2 regions of the Sutcliffiella sp. NC1 genome follow, and region 1 is predicted to be linked to the other one. Evidence: a T-box and tRNA genes for the amino acid it is inferred to sense, from the RefSeq annotation. Region 1 holds a T-box; the other holds one or more tRNA genes.
The links. The T-box of region 1 lies ahead of ileS (isoleucine--tRNA ligase). A T-box ahead of a tRNA ligase gene usually reads a tRNA of that ligase, here a tRNA-Ile.
Positions count from the first base shown of each region.

Region 2: it encodes a tRNA-Ile, which carries the amino acid that the T-box ahead of ileS (isoleucine--tRNA ligase) is inferred to sense. The anticodon was not compared.

Region 1 is NZ_CP115153.1:3,012,299-3,016,735, forward strand. It holds gene ileS (isoleucine--tRNA ligase) at 1-2,283, opposite strand, end outside; T-box leader at 2,341-2,568, opposite strand; gene O1A01_RS15680 (DivIVA domain-containing protein) at 2,628-3,128, opposite strand; gene O1A01_RS15685 (YlmH family RNA-binding protein) at 3,212-3,985, opposite strand; gene O1A01_RS15690 (YggT family protein) at 4,019-4,288, opposite strand; gene O1A01_RS15695 (cell division protein SepF) at 4,296-4,437, opposite strand, start outside.
Region 2 is NZ_CP115153.1:3,461,841-3,466,277, forward strand. It holds gene O1A01_RS18150 (superoxide dismutase) at 131-739, opposite strand; gene pfkA (6-phosphofructokinase) at 885-1,844, opposite strand; tRNA gene O1A01_RS18160 (tRNA-Ser) at 2,141-2,233, opposite strand; tRNA gene O1A01_RS18165 (tRNA-Ile) at 2,252-2,325, opposite strand; tRNA gene O1A01_RS18170 (tRNA-Met) at 2,334-2,410, opposite strand; gene O1A01_RS18175 (DUF456 domain-containing protein) at 2,561-3,043, opposite strand; gene O1A01_RS18180 (Na/Pi cotransporter family protein) at 3,149-4,437, opposite strand, start outside.

The DNA of each region.
Region 1 (4,437 bases):
GTGAGGTAAAATAGGAGTTACTAGCTTTGTTAAAGCAAGTAACGTTTCGTATAGTACTGTTTGAATGGAACGACGAGCATGATCGTCAGTTGCTTCAATGTATAAAATATCTTTTGCAAAATCTAAATAGAAGGAGCTTAGTTCAATTGTACAGAAATTATGAACTGCGTGATAAATACTAGCAAATTCATATTCTTCATATGCATTTTTAACTTTATCTGTTAAGTTGTTAAGTTTCACTAACATGTAACGATCTACTTCTCGCAACTGTTCAACCTCTACTTTATTTACTGCTGGGTTAAAGTCAGCGAGGTTACCTAATAAGAATCGGAATGTATTACGGATTTTACGATACACTTCTGTCACTTGTTTTAAAATATTATCTGATACACGTACATCTGCTTGATAGTCAACAGATGCAACCCATAGACGTAAAATATCCGCACCTAATTGATTCATGACTTTAGATGGAACAACTACATTCCCTAATGATTTACTCATCTTTCTACCTTCACCATCTAGTGCGAAACCGTGACTTAAAACTCCTTTATATGGGGCTTTCCCTGTTACAGCAACGCCTGTTGATAAGGAAGAGTTAAACCAACCACGATATTGATCAGAACCTTCTAAATAAAGGTCGGCAGGACGTTGTAAATCATCTCTTTCTTCTAATACAGCTTGGTGGGAAGACCCTGAATCGAACCATACATCCATAATGTCTGTTTCTTTCGTAAACTGGCCGTTTGGGCTACCTTTATGCGTGAATCCAGCTGGTAATAAATCTTTCGCCTCTTTTTCAAACCAAATGTTTGAACCATGTTCTCTAAACAATTTAGATACATGCTCTATCGTTTCATCCGTTATAATCTCTTCGCCATTTTCAGCATAAAATACTGGAATCGGCACACCCCAAGCTCTTTGTCTAGAAATACACCAATCTCCACGATCACGAACCATGTTGTATAATCGTGTTTCCCCCCATGCTGGTACCCATTTCGTATCGTTAATTGCTTGTAGTAACTCGCCACGAATTTTATCGATAGAAGCAAACCATTGCGCAGTTGCTCTGAAAATCGTTGGTTTTTTCGTACGCCAATCGTGTGGGTAAGAGTGTGTAATAAAGGTAAGGTTTAATAGTGCTCCAGCTTCCTTTAATTTTTCTGTAATTGGCTTATTTGCCTCATCATAAAATAACCCTTCAAAACCTACTGCTTCTTCAGTCATATATCCTTTAGCGTCAACTGGACATAAAACATCTAAACCATATTTTTGACCAACGATAAAATCGTCTTCCCCATGGCCAGGAGCAGTATGAACGCAGCCCGTACCTGATTCAGTTGTAACATGTTCTCCTAACATTACTAATGATGGACGATCATAAATTGGATGCTTCGCAACAACTTTATCAAGCTGTGCACCTTTTAACGTTTGAACTACTTCTGCATTTTCCCACTCTAATACATTCGTTACATTTTCTAAAAGAGCAGATGCAATTAAAAACTTCTCATCGTTCACTTTTACTACACTATAGTCTAACTCTGGATGAACAGAAATTCCTAGGTTAGCTGGAATAGTCCAAGGTGTTGTCGTCCAAATAATAATACGAACAGTCTCATCTAACACACCTTTTCCGTCCATAACTGGGAACGCAACATATATAGATGGTGAACGTTTATCCTGGTATTCAATTTCTGCTTCAGCTAATGCAGACTCACTAGATGGAGACCAATAAACAGGCTTTAGGCCTTTATAAATTAATTCCTTTTTTGCCATTTCTCCGAAAACCTTAATTTGTTGTGCTTCGTATTCTGGCTTTAATGTGATATAAGGGTTAAACCAGTCACCACGTACACCTAGACGCATGAACTGCTCTCTTTGTCTTTCTATTTGATCATAGGCATATTCTTCACATAACTTTCTAAAGTCGGCAACTGACATTTCTTTACGTTTTACTTTTTTGTTCTTTGTTAAAGCAGTTTCAATCGGTAACCCGTGCGTATCCCATCCTGGGACGTACGGTGCATGGTAACCGTTCATCGATTTAAAGCGGACAATGATGTCTTTAATAATTTTATTTAAAGCATGCCCCATATGAATGTCTCCATTTGCATACGGTGGTCCGTCATGTAAAACGAACATCGGGCGCCCTTTCGTTCTTTCTTGTACTTTTTCATAAATGTTCATTTCTGCCCATTTTTCTTGAATTTGCGGCTCTTTATTTGGTAAATTTCCTCTCATCGGAAATTCCGTTTTTGGCATGAGTAACGTATCTTTATACTCCATTTTCTTTCCTCCAACTTGTTTACTTTATAAAATAAAAAGGGAGCTCTCTCATCCCTAGAAAGGGACGAGAGAAACTCCCGTGGTACCACCCTAAATTGACTAATACATATTAGTCCACTTAAATCATTCGTAACGTGAATGAATCGGCATCTTTTACTCCCATGACAGTTTCAAATTTGCACTCAAGGGGGATCTTCATTTTTCCTAATTATATCGAGCTTCCACCATCCTCGATTCGCTTTTATAATTTTGTGAAAAAACTACTGTCCCTATCTACGTTTTATTAAATATTAATAAGTGATTTTGTTAGGTATTATACATAATTTTAAGATTGAAAGTCAAGTTTATACTCGATTTTCTTCTAATTCTTTATCTTTTTGTTCGTATTCCATTAGGTGATCCCAATCATTCGTTTGAATCATTTCCAATTGCGCTTCAATCAACATTCTAAAACGGTTACGGAACACTTTAGACTGTTTCTTTAACTCATCGATTTCTGTTTGAATTTTTCTAGATTTTATTAATGCTTCGTTTATAATACGATCTGCATTTTTTTCTGCTTCTTTAATAATTAATTTGGCCTCTTTTTGCGCATTACTTTTTACATCTTCTGCTGTTTCTTGTGCCACGAGAATAGATTTATTTAATGTTTGTTCAATTGAACTAAAGTGAGAAAGTCGTTCATTCAATTCTTTCGTTTTTTCTTCAAGCTCTTTCTTTTCACGAATAATCATCTCATAATCTTTAATAACTTGGTCTAAAAATTCATTTACTTCATCTTCATCATATCCACGAAAGGCTTTACTAAATTCTTTATTATGAATATCAAGTGGTGTTAACGGCATTAGAAGCCACCTCCATTTATAGATCGATCATGTTGCTTTGTAATATTCGACAATTACAGACGAAATCCTTCTTTTTCAAGCATTTATTTTCGTTTTCCAAAAATAAGCCGCCATTTATCTTTTTTCGTTTTACCTTCAAGGGAAATTAGCTTACATCGACCATATCCTCTAACCGATATAACATCTCCTTCTTGACAGTCAAAAGACGGCTGCTCCACCAGTCTCCAATTAACTTTTACTTTGGAGCCTTCTACTAATAATTTTGCTTTTTGTCTAGCCATATTATAAATTGACGCTACGATTACATCTAGTCTAGTTGATGTAATCGTAGTTGTAGATTCTTCCCAGTTTTCTTTTACAGAACTAATGTTTTCTAAAGGGATTAAGCGTAGAGAAACAGATGCTCTACCTATTTCTTTTAATTGCAGTTCAACAAAAGAACTTATTTCTTCTGCGACTACAATTTGGATACGATCTTCCTTAAATATGATATCCCCAAATTTACTTCTTTTTAAGCCTAAACTCATAAGTGAACCTAATATTTGTGGATGTTCTAATTTAATAAACTTACTTGCATAAGACAACTCAAATGCTTTTATATTGTAATCAGCATATGTAGGGTTAAAATAACTTGGATATAATAATGCTCGCTTTCTTTCTGCCCCTTCATTCCCACCGTGAAAGCCGACTTTTACTTCCTGATTTTCTCCTACCACTATTCGAACTATTTCTTGCTCTCTTGGATCTAAAAAATCTGTTAGTTTAGGAGCATACTGTTCTTCAACTGTTTCTTTCCATTCAAGGACTTGATCAATAAAATCATGTTCCTCTTGTCGAAAATGTTGATAAATATTCATTGTTAAAGTATCCTATCTTTTTCGTATTAAAAATTATACTAAGCCAAGCATTCTAAATAACGATACTAGACCACTATAAGCAAAGCGTAGTGCTAAAATACCTACAATTGGAGAAATATCAATCATTCCTAGTGGTGGGATGATTCGACGAAACATATCTAAATATGGTTCACAAATTGTACCTAAAATTCTACCAAATGCCGACTCTCTTGCCCCTGGAAACCATGACAATAAGACGTAAATAATTAATGCAAAAGAATAGAACATAACTAATTGGCTTACGATGTATAAAATTAAACCCATAAACTTTTTACCACCTTTTTATTTCAGTATTGTTGGACTGATCATGTTGTAAAAATTCCGTGATGGACCCTGCAACATCAACTGTATCTGGTGTACATAAAAAAATGTTAATACCAACCTTTTGAATCTCACCACTTATTGCATAAACA
Region 2 (4,437 bases), 450 kb from region 1:
TATGATGGATTTTAGTAATTCCGCTTCACTTCGCTACAGGCTTTCCGCGGGGAGGGAGTCCTAAAAATCATTTTTAATAGAACAAAAAAAAGAAGCCTTCACGTTTGTAAAGGCTTCTTTTTATTATTCATTATTTTGATTTTTCGTATAATTCACCAACAACATCCCAGTTAATTACGTTAAAGAATGCAGAGATGTAGTCAGGACGACGGTTTTGGTAGTTTAAGTAGTAAGCATGCTCCCAAACGTCTAAACCTAAAACAGGAGTTTTACCTTCCATTAATGGAGAGTCTTGGTTTGGAGTGCTTGTTACTTCTAATTCACCGTTATTTACTACTAACCATGCCCAGCCAGAACCGAAACGAGTAGTAGCAGCTTTTGTGAATTCTTCTTTAAAGCTTTCTAAGCTACCAAATTTACTGTTGATTGCATCTGCTAATTCACCAGTCGGTGCATTAGATCCGCCTGGAGTTAAAAGTGTCCAGAATAAACTGTGGTTTGCATGTCCACCACCGTTATTTCTAACAGCTGTACGGATGTTTTCAGGAACAGCGTCTAAATTAGAAATTAACTCTTCAACAGACTTACTTTGTAAATCTGCATGTCCTTCTAATGCAGCATTTACATTTGTTACGTAAGTGTTATGGTGTTTTGTGTGGTGAATGTTCATTGTTTCCTTGTCAATATGTGGTTCTAATGCATCATAAGCGTAAGGTAATTGTGGTAGTTCGTATGCCATTTAAAATCTCCTCCTAATTTATGTACAAATTTTGAACTATTTAGTTCCAATTTCAGATTACCAAAATTTAATCATTGTTTCAATCAATCTGCTCTTAAACATACCTATATTTTACTAATTCTTTTTCTTCTATTCATCTTACATTTCAAATAGAAAGTTCTTTTGACAATCGATACATACTTTCATCGATTTTATGCGGCATAGAAAAAACTTCATCAAAAGAGTAATCTACAATTTCACTTTTTTCCATTCCTACTGCTCTTCCCGCTTTTCCCTCTATTAATAATTCTACAGCCCTTCCTGCCAGCCTACTAGCAAGTACACGGTCAAATGCAGTTGGAGATCCACCTCTTTGAATATGACCTAAAACAGACACTCTTGTATCTAAGTTAGTTTTTTCTTTTAATTGTTTCGCAAATTCCATTCCGCTACATACGCCTTCTGCTACTATTATAATTGTATGTTTTTTTCCACGTTCTTGTCCCTGTCTGATACGATTAGCAACATCATCAATAGTAGTATCAAATTCAGGAATAATAATAGTTTCCGCTCCTCCAGCAAGGCCAGCCCACAACGCAATGTCACCCGCATGCCGCCCCATCACTTCAATAATAAAGGTCCGTTCATGAGAAGTTGCAGTATCACGAATCTTATCAATTGAATCTAACACAGTATGAAGCGCAGTATTAAAACCAATTGTATAGTCTGTACCTGCAATATCATTGTCAATTGTACCTGGTAAGCCGATGCAAGGAAAACCGTGCTCTGTTAATTTTTGTGCACCTTTGTATGAACCGTCTCCACCGATAACGACTAAACCTTCAATTCCATGCTTTTTTAATTGCTCTATGCCCTTTTGCTGACCTTCCAATGTTTTGAAATCTTCAGATCTTGCAGTGTAAAGCATCGTTCCGCCTCGATGTATGATATCCCCAACAGACCCTAATTCTAATTGCTTCATATTACCTGCCATTAAACCCGCGTAGCCTTGATAAATCCCAAATACATTTAGATTATGGTAAATTGCCTTACGTACGACAGCACGAACAGCAGCGTTCATTCCAGGTGAATCTCCACCACTAGTTAAAACACCAATCGTTTTCATCTCTCACACTCCTAGAATCATTTATTACTATCCTTCACAACTTATATGATTCCATAAACATGAGAAAATAATTGATTTACAATCATAAAAATAATAATGAAGAGATTACACCTTAATCTAAGGTCATTTTTGTAAATTGTCACCTCCTACTATTTATAAAATTACTATATTGTATTACGTGAAAAGTAAAATCAGTATATATTTGTAAATTAGACTAAGACTTTTGGATGAAATCTTAAAGGAAACGACAAAAAAGAGCACTATCCGAAGATAACGCTCTTATCATTTATTATGTATGGCGGAGGAAGAGGGATTCGAACCCCCGCGGGCTTTAACACCCCTGTCGGTTTTCAAGACCGATCCCTTCAGCCGGACTTGGGTATTCCTCCATATATATGCTAGCAAAGTGGACCCTGCAGGACTCGAACCTGCGACCGGACGGTTATGAGCCGTCTGCTCTAACCAACTGAGCTAAGGGTCCTCTTTAGTTGGTAGCGGCGGAGGGGATCGAACCCCCGACCTCACGGGTATGAACCGTACGCTCTAGCCAGCTGAGCTACACCGCCATATAAATAGAATATAATGAATCAACTGCACTTGTCAGCCTATCAACTATTCTATTGTGTCAGCTAACTGCCACATTAGAGACATATACCAATTTAACATGGGAGACCGTCTCTGTCAACAGTTTGTAACTAAAAAAATATTTTAAAAGCTTATAAAACGACAATGAAGAAATAAATAATCATAACCGCTTGAACTATTCCTTTCACAATTGCGCTACTAAATAATCCTACTACCGAACCTACCCCAATTTTAATAGAAGTTTTTATATCCTGTTTTTTCACTAACATTTCTGCAATTATCGCACCTAAGAATGGCCCTAAAATAATTCCGGCAACCGGTATGACAAAAGGACCAATAAGAATTCCTATTGTACTCCCCCAAACAGAAGCGTTACTTCCACCAAATTTCTTCACACTAATAATGTTCGCTAAATAATCAGCAATAAATAGTAATAATACAAATAAGCCTTGTATAAGCCAAAACCATGTATTTAAAGAAGCAAACGAAAATGCAACACCATATAAAAGAAACGCTCCAACAATAAAAAGAACACTCGGTATAATAGGATAAACTAACCCAATAAACGCGACAACGAACAGCGCAATGATTATTATCCAATATAATAATTCCATTTTTGACCGCTCCTTAAAATAACAATAATTTCCCTCTAATAAACGTATCAGACTTTCTTAATAAAATATAGAGAAAAAGAGCGAGATCCACTCGCTCTTCTGCCATTAATATGTTCCGTGGTCTTCACCTAACACTGCTTCAGCAATGTTTACTGCATGATCACCGATACGTTCTAAGTTACTAATAATATCAACGTATACGATACCAGCTTGTCCAGTACACAATCCTTCGTTTAATCGTAAAATATGCTTCTTACGTAAGCTTCTTTCCATTTTATCAATTTTCTCTTCTTTTAGCATGACATCTTTAGCAAGTTCAACGTTACTCGTCTTTAAAGCTTCAATTGATTCTCTTACTGTTGAAATAGTAAGGGCAAACATTTCTTCTAAATCTTGCTCTGCTTTATCAGTAAGCTTCACTTTATTGGATATTTGATAATCAACTAATTCTAAAATATTTTCAAAATGGTCTCCCATACGTTCTATATCTCTAACAGAGTCCATAAGCATAGAATGTTCTTCCGATTCATGTGCAGACAATGAACTTGATGATAGTTTAATTAAATAATCTGTTATTTTTCGATCCAAATTATTAATGGCATCTTCTAATTGGAAGGCCATTTCTGAATGTTTTTGAGAACCTGACGTTAAAAACGATTTTGTTTCTTCTAAACCGATAACTGCAAAATCACCCATGCGAACTACTTCTTCTTTCGCCTGTCCTAACGCTAAAGAAGGTGATTGCTCAATAAAAATTGGATCTAAATGCTTAGCTTTATATTCAATTACACTGTCTTCACCAGGTATAATTTTCGTAACAAGAATAGCTAATAAAGCGATAAATGGGAATTGAATAATAACGTTTGATACGTTAAATATTCCGTGCGCGAAAGCTATTGTCATCTCAGGATTTAAGTCCATTGCACCTTGTAAAAAGGCAATAAATTTAGTGAATGGTCCTAAAATAATAAGAATAACTGTTGCACCTATTAAGTTAAAAATAACATGCGTTAACGCTGCACGTCTTGCTGCGACAGAAGCACCTAAAGAAGCTAATATGGCAGTAATTGTTGTACCAATGTTATCACCAAATAAAACTGGTAATGATGCTTTTAAATCAATCGCTCCTTGACCAAACAATTCCTGTAAAACACCAATTGTAGCACTTGAGCTTTGAACTATTACTGTAAATACAGTTCCAATAACTACTCCCAGAATAGGATTGTCACTCATCGAAACAGTTAAATCATGGAATGCTTGTAATTTAGACAAAGGCTTAAGCCCGTCTCCCATAATTTTAAGACCTAAGAAAAGTGCTCCAAAACCAAATACTACTTGACCTAAGTATTGTAATTTTTTTGCTTTAAAGAAAAATATTAAAATTGCTCCAGCAG